DNA from 3 places in the Dyella koreensis genome. Region 2 is predicted to be linked to each of the others. Evidence: riboswitches for the same ligand, from Rfam matches in the RefSeq annotation. Region 2 holds a riboswitch; each other region holds the start of a gene.
The links. Region 2 has a riboswitch for cobalamin ahead of ISS97_RS08540 (ribonucleoside-diphosphate reductase subunit alpha). Riboswitches for the same ligand answer to the same signal wherever they lie in the genome.

Region 1 (5,723 bases), on a different contig from region 2:
AATAGATGCGCACGTCCGCGCCGACATAGCCGTTGCTGACCGTAAAGGTGCAGGTGCTGCTGCCGGCGTTGGTCATGGTCAGCTGCACGCGGTTATTCGCTGGGTCGTAGCTGAGCGAGATCTCCGGCATCGCCGCGGCGTTCGCCACGCTGCCCTGGAACACGCGCAGAAAGCCGTTGGGACCGTGCGCTTCGAGCTGATAGATGCCCTTGGTGTAGGTCTTGGCGCTCCAGTAATCGGAGAGCGTCTTGCCGGCCTCCACCGTATAGCGCCACGGGCCGTCGCTGCGATTGGCGGCGTATACCTGGAATGCCGCGCCGGCTGTGCCGGTGTTGATGAATTGCAGTACGTAGCGACCCGTGGAGGTGTTTACGCTGCCCTGGATATCCAGCGCATACGGCAGTGCACGCGCCGGGCGGGTGGCATTCGATTCCGCGCCCGGCATGCTCTGCGTATTCGGCACGGTGGGAGCGGGCAGGGTGGAGCACTGCTGGTCAGCCTGCGCAGGGTAGCCGCTGGTGCCAGGCAGATTCGGCCACGCTGTATTGCTGCCGCTGAAGTCGAACACCGAGGTCAGGTCGCCGCACACGGCGCGGCGCCACGCGCTGATATTGGGTTCGGCGACGCCAAAGCGTTTTTCCAGGAAGCGCAGTACCGACGTGTGGTCGAACACTTCCGAGCAGACCCAGCCGCCGGTCGACCATGGCGAGATCACCGTCATCGGCACGCGGAAACCCAGGCCGATCGGCTTGCCGTTGCTGATCTCGCCCGTGGTGCTGACGGTGGAAAGGCCATTGGCGGATGACGAAGGCGGTGTCGGCGGCGGTACGTGATCGAAGAAACCACCGTTCTCGTCGTAGTTGAGGATGAACACCGTCTTGGCATACACGGCTGGGTTGGCGACCAGTGCGGCCAGCAGCTGCGCACTGAGGTTTTCGCCATAAGCCGGTTTGTAGTTGGCGTGCTCGGAGAGGTAGTCCGGCGCCACGATCCACGACACCTGCGGCAGCGTGTCATTCGCCACGTCGTTGGCGAACGCCGTCACTAGGTTTTGCACGGTCGCCATGCCGCGGTCGTACAGCGGCTGGCCCGCCGATGATTTCTTGAAGTTGCTGAACCAGGCCAGCGCGTTGTCGTCGAAATTGTTGCTCTGCTGATAGACCTTCCAGCTGATCCCCGCCGCCTGCAGGCGCTCCGCGTAGGTAGTCCAGCTGAAGCCTGCGCTCGGCTCGGTGTTGTCCAGCACCGCCGATTGCCCCACCGAAAGCCCGTTGCTGCCGGTGAAGAAATGCAGGCGGTTCGGGTTGGTCTGGGTCAGCGTGGAGCAGAAGTACTGGTCGCAGATGGTGAAGTTGTCGGCCAGCGCGTAATAGAACGGCAAGTCGTTGCGCGTGAAGTAACCCATGCCGAGGCCGGGCGAGCGCGCGGTATTCCATGAATCGAACTTGCCGTTGTTCCAGATCGCCGTGTCCACCGGATAGCTCATCGCCGGCGCATTGATGCAGATGCCGCTGGTGGTGGTCGTATCCATGTGGAACGGCAGCATGTAGCCCGCCGAGTTGCCGGTGTACGGCTGGTGCCACACGTTCTGCGCGCCGCCGGGCAGCAGCGCAGGCACGCGATCGGCGAATCCGCGCACGCCGGACAGGCTGCCGTAGTAGTGATCGAACGCGCGGTTCTCCTGCATGAAGATCACCACGTGCTGCACGTCGGTGATGGTGCCGCTGACGGACGCGGCGGGCGTCGCCAGCGCCTGCCGGATCGCCGGTGGCAGGGCGGACATCGCGGCCAGTCCGCCGGCGGAGGCGGCGGCCATCTTGAGGAAACTGCGTCGCTTGATGTCGTCGATCTCGCTCATGCCGCACTCCAGGTGGGCGCCGGCATGGGTGGCCGGCGGCAGGTGGAATTCCCCGCCGCCTAGGACAACTGATGGGTGTTGCAGGGCTGTGCCACTTGTGGGGCAGTTTTTTTTCGGGGGGTGGATGGGTGGGGTGCGGTGTCTATGCGCTGGATGCGCTGGGATCGGTGATGGATGCTCGCGATCCCGTTTCCTACTTCGTCATTCCGGCGTAGGCCGGAATCCAGGGAGTTGTCGCTCGGTTGCCGCGTTATCGCTCACTGGTCCGCCTGCGACGGGGTTTCGTCTCGCTGCTGCGAGACGAGTTACTTTTCTCTGCTTGCCCAGAGAAAAGTAACCAAAAGAGAGGGCACCCCGGTTGCGCGCCCTCCGGCTTCGCCTGCGGGTCCGTGAGGCTTGGCCGGGCTTTTCGACACGACGTCCCTGTCGTGTCGAAAAGGCATCGACGTCCTGTCGATGCCCCCTTCGGGGCCTGATCGTCCAACCCTCACCGCTCCACAGGGGACCCGGTGACGGGCTCGCTTCGCATCGCCCAGCAAAGATTAAAGAAAGAGCGGCTCCCTCTCCCCTCTGGGGAGAGGGTTGGGGTGAGGGGTGGGTGCTCGGGATCGCGCGGCTACTTGTTGCGGTTCTCTATAGGCAGCCTGCAAATCCCGACATATCGCCCGCGCTGCGCTAAGATCGCCGGACCTGAGGTGACTGCCGGCTTGGCTGGTGGTTGAAACGGGAATCCGGTGCGCCGTCTTTATGGCTATTCCGGAGCTGCCCCCGCAACGGTAGGCGAGATAACGATCAGCGAGAGCCACTGTGCTTAGGCATGGGAAGGTGCTGGTCGGGAAGGCATCACTGCTTTCGCTCGCGAGCCCGGAGACCGGCCTTGAGGTGAACCGGACATGCGGTGGGCGATGTCGTGGGTGGTGTGCGTCAGCACGCCGGCCAAGTCTCCCTCCGTCTGTCCTGACCCCATGCGTTCCGCGCGGGCAGGCGCGGTGTAGGAGCTCTCAGTGTCATTGCATGTTTCTTTTTTTCGCCGGTCTGCGTTGGCGGCCGCGGTGTCTTTCGTATGTTTGCCGGTGTTCGCCGCGGATGCGGCAGATGATTCGGCGAGTGATCTCAATGGCGTGGTGGTAACGGCCACGCGTACGGAGCAGACGCAGGCCAGTACGCTGGCGGCGGTGACGGTGATCGATCGGGCGGATATCGAGCGGCTGCAGCCGCAGTCGGTGCAGGATTTGCTGCAGGGTACGCCGGGTTTGTCGATCGCCAACAACGGTGGGCCGGGCAAGGCGACTTCCTTGTTTCTGCGCGGTACCGAGGCGGATCACGTATTGGTGCTGGTGGACGGCGTGAAGATCGGTTCGGCCACGCTGGGCCAGGCGTCGATCCAGAACATCCCGGTGGAGCAGATCGAGCGTATCGAGATCGTGCGCGGGCCGTTTTCGAGCCTGTACGGTTCGGAAGCGCTGGGTGGTGTGATCCAGATTTTCACGCGCCGTCCGCAGGGCGCGTTCGAGCCGAATTTCAATCTTGGCTATGGCAGCAACCAGAGCGTCCGCGCGGGTGCTGGGCTGGGCGGCAAGGTGGGTGACGGCTGGTATGCGGTCGAGGCGACGCATGAGAACACCGACGGTATCAATGCCTGCCGTGGCAAGCCTTCGCCGGGCGGCGCGGGTTGTTTTGTCTACGAACCGGATCGCGACGGGTTCCGCGACAGCTCGGTATCGCTCAAGGGCGGCTACCGCTTCAGCGAGGCCTGGGACGCGGATGCGCAGTGGCTGCGCAGCTGGGGCTATAACGAATACGACGGCTCGCTGACCAACCAGTCCGACGTGGTGCAGCAAGTGGGCGGCGCGCGTGTGCATTACCGCCCGAGCAAGTTGCTGACGCTGACCTTGAACGTGGGGCAGAGCGCGGATCTCAGCGACAACTACAAGAACGGCGTGTTCTCCAGCACCTTCAATACCCATCGCGATCTCGGTTCGCTGCAGGGCGATCTTGCGCTGGGTGGTGGGCTGTGGAGCCTGGGCTACGACTGGCAGCGCGATCGCGTGGACAGCACGACCACCTACGCGCGCGACCGTCGCCTCAACCGTGGCGTGTTTGGCCAGTGGCAGCAGGTTTTCGGCGCGCATTCGCTGCAGGCCAGCGTGCGCCGCGACGACAATCAGCAGTTCGGCGGCAAGACCACCGGCAGCGTGCTGTGGGGCTGGGACTTCACTCGCACCTTGCGGCTTACGGCGAGTGCGGGCACGGCATTCAAGGCACCGACCTTCAACGAGTTGTATTACCCCGGCTACGGCAGTCCGTCGCTGCGGCCGGAGAGTTCACGCAGCTACGAGCTGGGCCTGCGAGGCACGCATGGCTGGGGCGGCTGGTCGCTCAACGCTTTCGAAACGCGTATTCGCGACCTGATCGCCTATGACGCCTCGGTGGGGCTGCCGGGCAATGTGGAGCGCGCGCGCATTCATGGCGTGGAAGCGGTGGCGAATACCACGCTGGCCGGCTGGGATCTGCGCGGTACGGCAACCTGGCTCGATCCGCGCAACGAGAGCGATGGCCCCAATCACGACCGCCTGTTGCCGCGCCGTGCTGGGCGCAGCGCGCGCATCGATGCGGACCGCAGCTTTGGTGATTTCAGCATCGGTGCCAGCGTGTATGCCGCTGACCATCGCTATGACGACATCGCCAACCGCACGCGTCTTGGCGGCTACGCCCTGACTGATCTTCGCCTGGCTTACGCGCTGGATCGCAGCTGGAAGCTGCAGCTCAGCGCACGCAACGTGTTCGACAAGCGCTATGAGACCGCCGCGTTCTACAACCAGCTAGGGCGCACGGCGATGCTGAGCGTGAGCTATCAGCCGGCACGCTAAATCCTTCGACCTCTCTACGGAATGCTGACCATGAAACCACCGTCCTCGCGTTTCTCCATCCTGCTGCTGGTGTCGCTGGCCGCGGTGATGATCGCTACACGCTTTCATCATTTCGGCACGGCATTGAACTTGCCGGATGCCTCGATGGCGGTGTTCTTTCTTGGCGGGCTGAGTCTGCGCAAGCACCTCTACTTCGGCCTGTTCATGGTGTTGGCAGTCGTACTCGACTGGATCTCGGTGTCGTACGCCGGTGTCAGCGACTTCTGCGTGACGCCGGCGTATTCCTTCCTACTGCTGGCCTACGCGGTGCTGTGGTACGGCGGCCGCTGGTATGCCGATCGTCTGCAGGCGAGCGCCGGTTCGCTGGCCGGCGCGTTGGCCGTGGCGCTGCTTGCGGCGGCGTGCTCCTTCGCCATCTCCAATGGTGCGTTCTACTGGCTGGGCGGACGCTATGCGCAGCCGCACATGAGCGAATACCTCGCGCGGCTATGGCAGTGGGGTCCGCTGTTCGTACGTACCACGATGACCTACGTCGCGGTCGCGCTGGCGGGCTTTGCCATCTATCAGCGTGTGGTCGCGGCGCGTAGCGTCGCGGCGGAGCGCCGGGCATGACGAATCGCGAAGCGATGACCCCGGAAGAACGCCACCGCGAGCGCATGCAGCGCAAGAAGGAACTGGTGGATCGCAAGATCGCCCGCGCCACCATCGAGCGCGGTGTGCTGGTGGTGAACACCGGTAACGGCAAGGGTAAAAGTTCGTCCGGCTTCGGCATGCTGGCCCGCTCGCTGGGGCACGGTTTCCGCTGCGGCGTGGTGCAGTTCATCAAGGGCAGCTTCTCGACTGGCGAGGAAGCGTTCTTCCGCCGCTTCGCCGACGAGCTGGACTATCACGTGATGGGCGAGGGCTTCACCTGGGAGACCCAGGACAAGTCGCGCGATATTGCCGCCGCGCAGGCTGCGTGGGAGATCGCGGCGCGCATGCTGAGCGACGCGAGC
Region 2 (5,723 bases):
GGTGTCGATCGGGTAGAAGTTGAGATCGATCACGCGGTCCAGCTGACGCACCGCGGTGCGCGCGGTGGCAGCGAGCTTCTCGAAATCGAACACGCCGTCGACGACATGGCGCGCAAGATTGATCGAGCCGAGGTTGCACACCGCCGTCTCACCCGCGTTGGTCACCTCGAGGATCTCGGTGCACAGGTTGGACAGGTGGATGACGTTCTCGGCCTTGGCCGTCTGGTTGCTGGTGGCGTTGCTGCGATCCTTGAAGGTCATCCAGCCGTTGCCGGTCTGCGCCAAGGTGCGCAGCATGCGGGCGTACAGCTCGCGGGCCTTGACCTTCTTCGCGGCGAGGCCACTGGTTTCGGCTTCGCGATAGGCGCGCTCGAAGGTCTCGCCCCAGCTGTCGACGAAGTGCGGCACGATCTTGGGATCGAACAGCGACCAGTCGCCATCGCTCTCCACGCGGCGCATGAATTCGTCGGGAATCCAGTTGGCCAGGTTGAGGTTGTGCGTGCGGCGCGCTTCGTCGCCGGTGTTGTCGCGCAGTTCGAGGAATTCCTCGATGTCGGCGTGCCACGGCTCCAGGTACACGCAGGCCGCGCCCTTGCGCTTGCCGCCCTGGTTCACCGCGGCGACCGAGGCGTCCAGCGTCTTCAGCCACGGCACCAGGCCGTTGGAATGGCCGTTGGTGCCCTTGATCAGCGAGCCGCGCGAACGCACGCGCGAATAGGCCAGGCCGATGCCGCCGGCGAACTTGCTGAGCTTGGCGACGTCGCCGTACTTCTCGTAGATCGACTCCAGCGAATCGGTGGGCGAGTCGAGCAGGAAGCAGGAGCTGAGCTGTTCGTGCGCGGTGCCGGCGTTGAACAGCGTGGGCGAGCTGGCGATGTATTCCAGCGACGACAGCAAACGGTACAGCTCCAGCGTCTCGCCGATCTCGTTGCCGCCCAGCGCGCAGGCGATGCGCATGAAGAAGTACTGCGGCGTCTCGATGACCTTGCGCTGCTGCGGATGGCGCAGCAGGTAGCGGTCGTACACGGTGCGCAGGCCGAAGTACTCGAAGCGGCGCGTAGCGTGGACGTCGATGGCGTCGTTGAGCTTGCGCGCGTTGGCGGCAACGAAATCGCGCAGGCGACCGTTGAGGATGCCCAGTTCCGAGCCGCGTGCGATCGACTGCGAGAAGCTCTGGATTTCCTGGCCGCTCACTTCCTTGTCGACGTACGCGCCAAGTAGGCGCGCGGCGAGCTGGCCGTATTCGGGTTCTTCGGCAGTGAGCGCGGCGGCAGTGCGGATGGACAGTTCGTCCAGCTCGCGCGTGGTGGCGCCGTCGTACAGGCCGCCGATGGTCTTCAGGGCCACGCGCAGCGGGTCGACCGCGTGCAGGCCTTCGCCGGCGCGGGTCACCGCGCGCACGATCTTGTTGACGTCGACCACTTCCTGGCCGCCATTGCGCTTGGTGACGCGCATCTGGCCGGGGTTGTGCGGGGGAGTGAGGGCAAACGGGGTTTCCGCGATCGCTTCCATCGCCGCGGGCGTGTGGGTGGCAGGGGCCGCCTCGGCGGCGGGGAAAGCGGATGCGTCCGCGCGGTCGTCAGTGCGCTCGCGCGAGTCGGTATCGATAGGTTGCATGGCGGCATCGCTCCAGGCCAGGGAAAACATTCATCAACTACCTGCTCCCGCGCGCAGGGGCTGAGACGATGGCGATTTGCGCGGACGGTCGATCGGCAGGGCAACGCGCCCTGCGCCACGACGCGCTTCCCCGCGGAAGCCGCCATCACTCACCGCGAAGCTCAGTTCGCGATGTGCCGGCAGGTCTTCGGACTCGCAGACATGGGCCTTGCGACCCGGCCTACTCGCTCCCGCTTCCCAGCCACAGTGGGCCAGTGCGATGGGGGCTTTCGTTTCTGCTTACCGCTGCGGGGCAGTTCCGGATTCGCACCGGATTCCCTATTAAGCCAATCCGACCGTGGGTCTGAGAGTGGCACCGACGGGGCACAACATATCGGGTGGGATGGGGTGGGTCAACCCAATAAGTTGTGCATAAGGCGGTGGATAAGTGGGGTGGGGCGGGATGGGGTGCGGGGTTGGCGGGGATTGGAAATTTTTTAGTGGGGGTTCGGAAGTGTGGGGGTGGCTTCCTCTTCCTCGTGGGGGGCGGGAGCGGCCCTTGAGCCATTCCCGCCTACTTCGTCATTCCAGCGAAGGCTGGAATCCAGTAGTGAAGTGCTTCGATTGTCGCGTCTGCGTGCCCTGGCTCGCCTGCCGCGGGCTTCCGACTCGCTGCCGCGAGCCGGGTCACTTTCTCTTTGCTGGCCCAACCCCCCGAGGGGGCCTAGAGAGAAAGTAACCAAAGAGAAATGGCCTGAGAGCAGGCGGCGCGCTCTGTAGCTACGTCTTTACCAGTGTCAGACGTTGGGGTGGTTTTCTACGGGGCCTGTCCTCCAGCCCGGAAGCTCGATCATGGGTTCGCTTCGCATCTAGTGCGTGATCGTGAAATCCACTTCGATCGAATACGGCGCGGGGCTGCTCGGTGGTGCTGGCAGTTTCCAGGTGGCGAAGCGGCTGAGGAGGCAGGTGGCGACGTCGGTGGTGGGGCGGACTTCGACGCGGGTGAGGTTGCCGTCGGGTTGTACGTCGGCGACGAGGGTGAAGGGGGCTTTGTTGGCTTTCGGCAGGGAGCTGATGCAGCCCTTGAGTGCGTCGGTGGTCGGGTTGCCGATTTGGTCCCACAGCTGCTTTTGGTAGGCCGGGCCGGTGGCGCTGGCTTCGGTCAACTTGGCTTGCGTGACGCGCGTTGTGAAGTCGTCGCTGGGGGTATCCGCCGCGGCGGCGGTTAGCAGGGCCAGGATCAGCAGGCTGGACATGGCGGGCTCCGGTCACGGGGAAGGGCGCCACGTTACCAGCATGTGGTGGGTTGACGTGATGCTTCTTGAGGAGGCGGACGTATGTCGCTACGCGTAGGTATATGGATGGCCGCGCTGTTGCTGATCGGTGCCTGGGCGGCGCATGCCTCGGAGCGGCTGACGGTGCCGCGTGCCGACGGCGCGCAGACACCGCTGCAGGTGTATGAGCCGGTCAGCGCAAACGGTTGTCCGCCATTGCTGCTGGTTTCTCACGGCGCGGGTGGTAGCGAAAGCGGCCTGCGTTATGTGGGCGAAGCGATGAGCAAGGACGGCTGGCGTGTGCTGGTGATGGGGCATCGCGAGAGTGGCCTGCCGGTGTTGAAGCAGGACATGCGCAGTGACGGATTCAAGGGTGGTCTCACCGCACTGGTTACCGACGCGCCGGCGTACAAGGCGCGCTTTATGGATGTCGATGCCGCGCTGGCGTGGTCGGAGCAGCGTTGCCATGCATCGTTCAAGGCACTGCTGGGGCACTCGATGGGCGCCATCACGGTGATGCTGGAAGCTGGGGCGCGCAACAAACTGGGGTTGCAGCCGAAAGGCGGTTTCGATGCCTACGTGGCGTTGTCGCAGGAAGGGCCGGGGCCGGTGTTTCCCGATGGCGCATGGGCGCCGATCCGCGCGCCGATGTTGTTGGTCACGGGCACGCGCGATCAAGGGCTGGGCGGCGACTATCGCTGGCGCATGCAGGCGTTTGATGGATTAAGTCCGGGGTGTCGCTGGCTCGCCGTGGTTGATGGCGCGAACCATATGAACTTCGGCGGCGGGCAGTTTGCGGCGGGTGTGCAGCAGAGCACGACGACGCTGGTGGCGGCGTATCTGGATGCCTTGCGGGGTGGTCATTGCGGCACGCCGCCTGTCTTGAGCGGCGTCACCGTGAAGCAGAAATAGTCGCTCCGTAACGAGCTGCTGCGGAATTCTCAATCGGCGCGGTGTTCCGACGCCAGGTATTCCTCGCTCTGCATTTCGATCAGGCGCGATTCGGTGCGGCCGAATTCCGCGCGCAGGCGCTCGCCGTCGTACAGATCGGTAATCGGTGCGGCGGCGGAGAGGATCAGCTTGACGTGACGGTCGTAGAACTCGTCCACCAGCAGCACGAAGCGGCGAGCAGCGTCGTCGGTGTAGATGCTGAATTGCGGCACATTGGAGACGATCACGGCCGGACCGGCCTTGGCGATGGCGATGTAGTCCGCCACCGCGCGCGGGCCTTCGCAGAGTGCATCGAATTCAAACCACAGAATATTGCCGGCCTGCTTGCGCACCGGGATCGGGCGATCGTTGACGATGATTTCGCCGTTCTCGATCACGTCGCCCTGCGCTTGCGTGGTGAAGATGCGCGACAGTGAACGCTCGGCCTCGGCGCTGGGCGGGGTGAAATACACCGGTGCCTGGGTCAGTGCGCGCAGGCGCCAGTCGCGCGAGGAGATCATTTCCACCACGCGGCAGTGCTTTTCGATCAGTGCGATGGCGGGCAGGAAGCGCGCGCGCTGCAGGCCGTCTTTATAGAGATTCGCCGGCTGTGTATTGGAGGTAGTGACCAGGCTCACGCCGCGCGCGAACAGCGCTTCAAGCAGGGTGCCGAGGATCATCGCGTCGCCGATGTCGTTGACCAGGAATTCGTCCAGGCACAGCACGCGGCAGCGCGCGGCGAGGCCATCAGCGACCTCGAGCAGGGGATCCTGTCGTTCGCCGAGCTCGCGCAGGCGCTCGTGCACCTCACCCATGAAGCGGTGGTAGTGCCGGCGCAGTGCGACGCCATGCGGGAGGCTGGCGACGAAGAGGTCCATCAGGAAGGTTTTGCCGCGGCCGACGCTGCCCCACAGATACAGGCCGGGCACGGCTTCACGCGCCTCGTTGCCGAGCAGGGATTTCAGCCGTCCAAACAGACCACCGCCGTTCGAGGCCGGTGTTGCGCACAGGGCGGCGTGCATGCGGTCGAACTCGGGCAGCACGGCGAGCTGGGCCGGGTCGGATTCCCAGCGGTGCGCGGCGACGCCTTCGTGATAGCGCGCGCTGGGCGCGATCGAAAGATCTTCACTCATGAGGGGTAATCGAAGTAATGGCTCAGCTGCGCGGCGGCGGCAGCCAGTCGCGCACGTCGTGCTTGATCGCGCCGCGCAGGTCCATCAGACGGCGATGGAAGAAATGGCCGGTCTCGGGCATGCGCACGAGCTTGGGCGGCTGCGCCAGGCTGTCGATCCAGTCGAACACGGTCTGCGGGTCCACGACTTCATCTTCCTCGCCCATCACCACCAGCCACGGGCAGGTGGGAATGGCGATGGCTTCGAACGACCAGCGGCCGGCGGGCGGCGCGATGCTGATCAGTACATCCGCTTTCAGCGCCACGGCGTTGCGCAGGGTGACGTAGCTGCCGAAGGAGAAACCGGCCAGCCACACCGCGTCGCCGGGGCGCACTTTGCGCACCCATGCGACCACGGCGGCGAGATCGTCGCTCTCACCGATACCGTTGTCGTAGCTGCCTGCCGACTCGCCGGTACCGCGGAAGTTGAAGCGCACCGTGTCCAGCCCGGATTCGCGCAGGCTGCGCTCGACCATGGTCACCACCTTGTTGTGCATGGTGCCGCCCTGCACGGGGTTGGGGTGGCAGATGACAGCCACGCCGCGACGCGCTTCGGCGCGTTCGGCCACGTCAGTCATCGCTTCGAGCTTGCCGGCGGGGCCGCTCAGCGCGAAGCTGGCCTCCTGCTCGGGAAAGGCGCTCGGGTCGTTGGGAAGCTCAGTGGGATTCATGCATAAGATGATAACCGCCGGAACGCATTGCCGCCCGCCAGTGGACTCGGAGGCGCTGTGAACCATCTTGCGCACGCCTTG
Region 3 (5,723 bases), on a different contig from region 2:
GCCGTACGCCCCAGCTGGTTGTAGAAGCGCACCGTTTCATAGTGGTGGTCGAAGACATTGGCCACGCGTGCCTGCAGACTCCAGCCGGGCTGGAAGTTCCAGCTGGCGCGGAGGTCGACGGTGGCGTAGCCGCCGAGGCGTTGCAGGTTGGCGGCATCGTCGTAGCGGTAGCCTTCGCTGTTTACCGTGCCGCCGATGCTGAAGGCGCCGAGGTCGCGGTCGAGGTCGATGCGGGCGATGCGTTCGGGGCGGCGTGCGAGCAGGTTGCCTTGCTGGCTACCGGCGCTGCGGTTTTCGGGTTTCTGGAAGGTGAGGTAGCCGCGTACGTGCCAGCCGTCCACGTCGGCGCCGAGTTGGCCTTCGAGGCCGCGGATGCGTGCCTTGCTGACATTGATGGGTACGAAGTTGGCGTCGTAGCCGATGAGGTCGGTGATCTTAGTCTGGTAGGCGTTGACCGCCCAGTTCCACACGCCGGGGCGTCCGGACAGGCCGATCTCGGCGGTGCGCGACTTCTCCGGCTTCAGATCCGGATTGGCGGTGGGGAAGCCGAAGAAGGGCGGGAAGTACAGGTCGTTGAAGGTCGGTGCGTGGAAGGCGGTGCCGTAGGAGGCGGTGAGCTTCATCCCGTTGGTGAAGCTATAGCCGTAGGCAGCGGCGCCCGTGTTGTGGTTGCCGAACTGCTGGTTGTGGTCGTGGCGTGCCGACAACTGCAGCTCGTGCGCATCGAACTGGCCCTGGTAGAAGGCGAACACACCGGTGTTATTGCGCGAGGTGCGCAGATAGTCGGTGTCGCTGCGCAGATGTTCCTGCTGGTAGTCCACGCCCGCGCTGAGCAACTGGCCCGGCGCCAGCGTGACGTCGTTCTGCCACGAGGCCTGGTTGCGGCGGGAATACAGATAACCCTCGCGCACCATGTTCGCGCCGAGGTCGGCACGGTTGAGATAGTTGTCGGCGCGGTCCAGGTTCTGGCCGGCGCTCAAGCTCATCTTCCAGGCGTCGAGCACGGCGAAGCTCAGCTTCGTACCGGCCACCTGCTGCGAACGGCGCGTGTAGTTCTGGGAGTCGCCGTCGTACTCGATGTCGCCCTTGCTCTTGAGCAGGCTGGCGCTCAGTTCGGTGCCGTTGTCCCAGCGATAGCCACCGCTCAGGGCGCCGTTGTAGGTGCGATAGCCATCGAGGTCGGGCTCGTCGGTGAAGCAGCCGCCGACTTTCTTCGCGGCGGCACGGCAAGCGTTGATGCCGCGGGTGTACTGGCCACCGATGCTGGCGTTGTACCAGGCGTGCTCGGTGCCGCCGGAAAGACCGAACTGACCATTGACCAGACGATGGCTGCCGGCCGTCACGTTCAGTGACGGCGTCGGGTTCTCACCGGCCTGGCCGTGGCGCGTAAAGATCTGGATCACGCCACCGATCGCATCCGAGCCATACAGGCTGGAGCGCGGCCCGCGCACGATTTCGATGCGCTCGATCTGTTCCACCGGCAGCTGCTCGAAGGCCGGAATGCCGGCGCCGACGGTGCCAATGCGCACACCGTCCACCAACACCAGCGTGTGCGAGGAATTAGTGCCGCGCATGAAGAGCGAAGTCTGCTGACCGATGCCGCCCGCGTTGCCGAAGGCCACGCCCGGCAGGCCGCTCAGCAGATCCTGCACTGACTGCGGCTGCAGACGCTCGATGTCCGCGCGGGTGATCACCGTCACCGGCGCCAGCGTTTCGTCCACCGGCATCGCCGAGCGCGTGGCGGTCACCACGACGGGGGAAAGCTGCTGCGTGCCGTTCTGGTCGGCGGCATGTGCCATCGCGATGCACGACAGCAGCGCCGTCGCCAACAGGGTCTTCTTCATCTTGCGTTCCTCGCCGCGCCACGCGCACGGCTCATGAGTTCACGAGCTGGCGACGACGCAGGAGGGAAGAACGGAACGACGGCAGGCGACATGCGCCGACACGTGGTTCGACATCGCCCGCCGCGAGTCACCAGGTATGCATCCGGGCCGGTCTCCGGGCTCACGAGTGCGATGCATCGCGCATCGCTTTCCGCGGCAGCCTTCCCATGCCAAGGCACAGTGGCGTGTCGCCGCGAAAAAAATCTCTCGCTTACCGTTGCGGGGGCAGCGCCGGCATTGCCGCCAAGAGGCAAGGCGCACCGGCTTCCCGTTTCATCCCTTGGACATGCGGTCGTTGGGACACCCGAACAAACGCAACTTTAACGGTTGGAGTGAGGTGTTGGCAATTGAAGTGGCGCCACTCGAGCCTGCGGATGCGCTATTTCATGCGACCTCGTTTGGGCGTCTATACGTCTTCGATGAAGGAATTTGCGAACACTGCATGCGAGTAATAACCAGTGGATAGCAAGTTTCAAGCAAGCCACAAGCAAGTTTACAGAAAGCTTCATAAGTACTTGTTTAAGCGGTGAATGTAAGCTCCGCGCAAGCGTGAAATTTTTGTTGACGTGCGTCACTTCTCCCGCTTATGTTCGATGCGGAATCGCCAGAAATTACGTACCGGTTCATGGGGCATGGGGATGCCTCTTCTATCCAGAAGCCGGTGACTTACGACGGTCTCGACGTGTTCTTGCGATTCGTGTTCGGCGCTTGCGCCTATCGGCCTTAAGGCCATTTTGGGGAGAAAACTAATGATTAAGTACCAACACGCCCGTCGGGCGCCGTTGTGGCGTCAGACTGCGCTCGCAGCTGCCCTGAGCATGAGTCTGGCCGGTGTTGTCGTCGCTCAGTCGAACGCGTCGGGCACGATCTTTGGCCGTGCTGACGAAACGGGTGCGACCGTTCATATCGAGAACCTCGACAACGGTCTGATCCGCGATATCACGGTTGATTCGTCCGGTCGCTATCGCGCAGCGTCGTTGCCGGTGGGCCGCTACCGCGTGAGCCTCCAGAAGGACGGCAAAACCATCAACTCGCGCGACAACGTGCAAGTGGTCGTGAGCACGGGTACCGAGATTTCGTTTGCTGCCGCGGCCGCCGCGAATACGGGCGCGAAGAACCTCGAAGGCATCCAGGTCGTAGCCAACGCGTTGCCCGCTATCGACGTCTCGTCGGTCGACTCGCGTACGGTGTTGACTTCCGAACAGCTGCAAAAGCTGCCGATCCTCAATAACGTGAACGCAGCGGCATTGCTGGCGCCGGGCACCACCGGTGGCGACAGCCGTTACGGCAACGCGATCTCCATGGGCGGCGCGTCGGCTGCCGAGAACCAGTACTACATCAACGGTTTCCCGGTTACCAACCCGCTTACGGGCCTTGGCTTTACCAGCCTGCCGTTCGATGCCATCGATCAGGCGCAGGTGTTCACCGGTGGTTACGGCGCTGAATATGGTCGCTCCACGGGTGGTGTGGTCAACATCATCACCAAGCGCGGCACCAATACGTGGAAGGCGGGCGCCGAGGTCATGTGGACGCCGTCGGCACTGCGTTCTACTCAGCGCGCTATCTACTTCCCGGTGGGCAGCGGCCGTCCGACCGACGGCAAGGTCTTCTTCCGTCCGGATGAGAAGAGCACCCTGACGCAGTACGGCGTCTATATCGGCGGCCCACTGATCAAGGACAAGCTGTTCTTCTATGGCTCCGCCGAGCTGAACGATACTTCGGGCCTGACACAGTTCGGCCAGAACAATGGCACCACCGGCAACAGCACGAAGACCACGACGGATACGCGTCAGGTCACCCGCTGGATGACCAAGGTCGACTGGAATATCACCGACAGCCACATCCTTGAGTTCACCGGGCTGGGCGAGGATTCGATCCAAGATACCAACATCTATAACTACAACTACAACACGGGTGTTACCGGAACGCTGAAGGGCACGGAACACCAGAAGAACACCGGCATTGCCAATTCGGCACCGGGCGGCAAGGTTTATGTGGGCAAGTACACGGGTTACATCACCGACAGCCTGACGATCAACGCCTTGTATGGCGAAAGCAGCGCAGATCACGTGGACTCGGTGGCCGGCTCCTCTGGCGGCGTTTGCCCGAACATCACGGATAACCGCAAGACGGGCGGTCGCATCAGTTGCGCACCGGTCGGCGGCAATTTGCTCGTGCCAGGCGCCAACGATAAGACGAAGGCATTCCGCTTCGACGTCGAATACCACCTCGGCTCGCACACGCTGCGTGGCGGTATCGATAATCAGACGCTGGAGTCGTACTCCGGTCGAGCGACCCAGGGCGGCGCGCTGTGGACCTACTATGACGCTACGGACAACTTCTCCACTGTTCCGGGCATGCATGTGCCAGCCGGCGCAACCGAAGTCGCGCAGCGCACGATCTTTAGTGCGGCGGGCAAGGTGAAGGTCGAGCAGCAGGCGCAGTACATTGAAGACCATTGGCAGGTCAGCGATCGCTGGCTGGCCTATCTCGGCCTGCGCAACGAGCAGTTCAAGAACTACAACACCGACGGTGTCGTGTTCATCAAGCAGCGTCACCAGCTTGCCCCTCGCCTGGGTCTGACCTGGGACGTGTTCGGCGACTCCACGTTCAAACTGTACGGCAATGCGGGCCGCTACCATCTGGCTGTTCCGTCCAACGTGGCTATCCGCGGTGCGGGTCCGCAGCGTTTCGAGAACCAGTACTTCACCTATAGCGGTGTGGATCCGGCCACCAACGCTCCGATCAACCCGACGCCGATCAGCAATGTGTTCTTCGCGAACGGTGCGAACGGCACGGCGCCGAATCCGGTGACGCTCGCCAAGAAGGGCATCAGCGCCTACTACCAGGACGAGTACATCCTTGGCTTCGACAAGCAGCTGGCGCCTAGCTGGTCCTTCGGTGCGAAAGCTATCTATCGCAATCTGAAGAGCATCATCGATGACGTCTGCGACGCCCGTCCGTTCCTCAACCATGAGGCCGCTGCCGGTACGCCGATCACCAACCCTGCCTTCACCAATTGGGCGACCGATGGCGCACCCTGCCTGCTATTCAATCCCGGCAAGGGCGGCACCTTCACCATCGATCACGATGGCAAGGGCACGCTGAAGAACGTGACATTGTCGGCGAAGGAGTTCGGCTTCCCGGAGATGAAGCGCAAGTACTACGCCTTGAACGTGTACCTCGAACATCAGTTCGACCAGAAGTGGTACGGCAAGGTCGAGTACGTGTGGTCGCACAACTACGGTAATTCGGAAGGCCTGCTGCTCTCCGACATCGGCCAGATCGATCCTTCAGTGACCCAAACGTGGGACTTCAAGGAGATCATGTACGGCGCGACCGGCAATTTGCCGAATGATCGTAGGCATCAGGTCAAGGCCTATGGCTACTATCAGATCACGCCGGAATGGCTGGTTGGCGGTATCGTGCAGGTGTCTTCCGGTCGACCGAAGAACTGCCTCGGTATCTATCCGACCGATCCCTACCAGTACGGTTCGTCGTACTTCTACTGCAATGGTCAGACCGCACCGCGTGGCAGCCAGGGCACGCTGCCTTGGAACTACACGCTCAACCTGAGCACGGAATATCGCCCCGCCTGGGCTGGTCACAAGCTGGCGTTCAACCTCGATGTGTTCAACGTTTTCAACCAGCAGCGCGCACAGAACCAGATCGAGACGTATCAGTTGGGAAGCGGTGCTCGCAGCGGTACCTATGGCCGCGTGATCAGCTACTCGGCGCCGCGTTCGGTTCGCCTGGGCGCTCGCTACGACTTCTCGCTGTAAATAAAAACATAAGCGTCGGGGCAACCCGGTGCGATCTCCCCTTGAAGCCGCCGGTTCC

Region 1: it holds a riboswitch for cobalamin, as region 2 does, so the genes downstream of both, btuB (TonB-dependent vitamin B12 receptor) here and ISS97_RS08540 (ribonucleoside-diphosphate reductase subunit alpha) in region 2, are expected to answer to the same signal.
Region 3: it holds a riboswitch for cobalamin, as region 2 does, so the genes downstream of both, btuB (TonB-dependent vitamin B12 receptor) here and ISS97_RS08540 (ribonucleoside-diphosphate reductase subunit alpha) in region 2, are expected to answer to the same signal.

The regions. Positions count from the first base shown of each region.
Region 1 is NZ_JADIKD010000008.1:281,616-287,338, forward strand. Features, by position in the region: gene ISS97_RS06920 (phosphocholine-specific phospholipase C) at 1-1,858, opposite strand, end outside; cobalamin riboswitch at 2,535-2,752, shown strand; gene btuB (TonB-dependent vitamin B12 receptor) at 2,863-4,728, shown strand; gene ISS97_RS06930 (hypothetical protein) at 4,750-5,340, shown strand; gene cobO (cob(I)yrinic acid a,c-diamide adenosyltransferase) at 5,355-5,723, shown strand, end outside.
Region 2 is NZ_JADIKD010000009.1:246,547-252,269, reverse strand. Features, by position in the region: gene ISS97_RS08540 (ribonucleoside-diphosphate reductase subunit alpha) at 1-1,512, opposite strand, end outside; cobalamin riboswitch at 1,779-1,992, opposite strand; gene ISS97_RS08535 (peptidase C13) at 2,466-2,852, opposite strand; gene ISS97_RS08530 (alpha/beta hydrolase) at 2,934-3,782, shown strand; gene zapE (cell division protein ZapE) at 3,812-4,933, opposite strand; gene ISS97_RS08520 (alpha/beta hydrolase) at 4,956-5,642, opposite strand; gene ISS97_RS08515 (acyl carrier protein phosphodiesterase) at 5,700-5,723, shown strand, end outside.
Region 3 is NZ_JADIKD010000006.1:176-5,898, forward strand. Features, by position in the region: gene btuB (TonB-dependent vitamin B12 receptor) at 1-1,844, opposite strand, end outside; cobalamin riboswitch at 1,973-2,206, opposite strand; gene ISS97_RS02015 (TonB-dependent receptor) at 2,633-5,665, shown strand.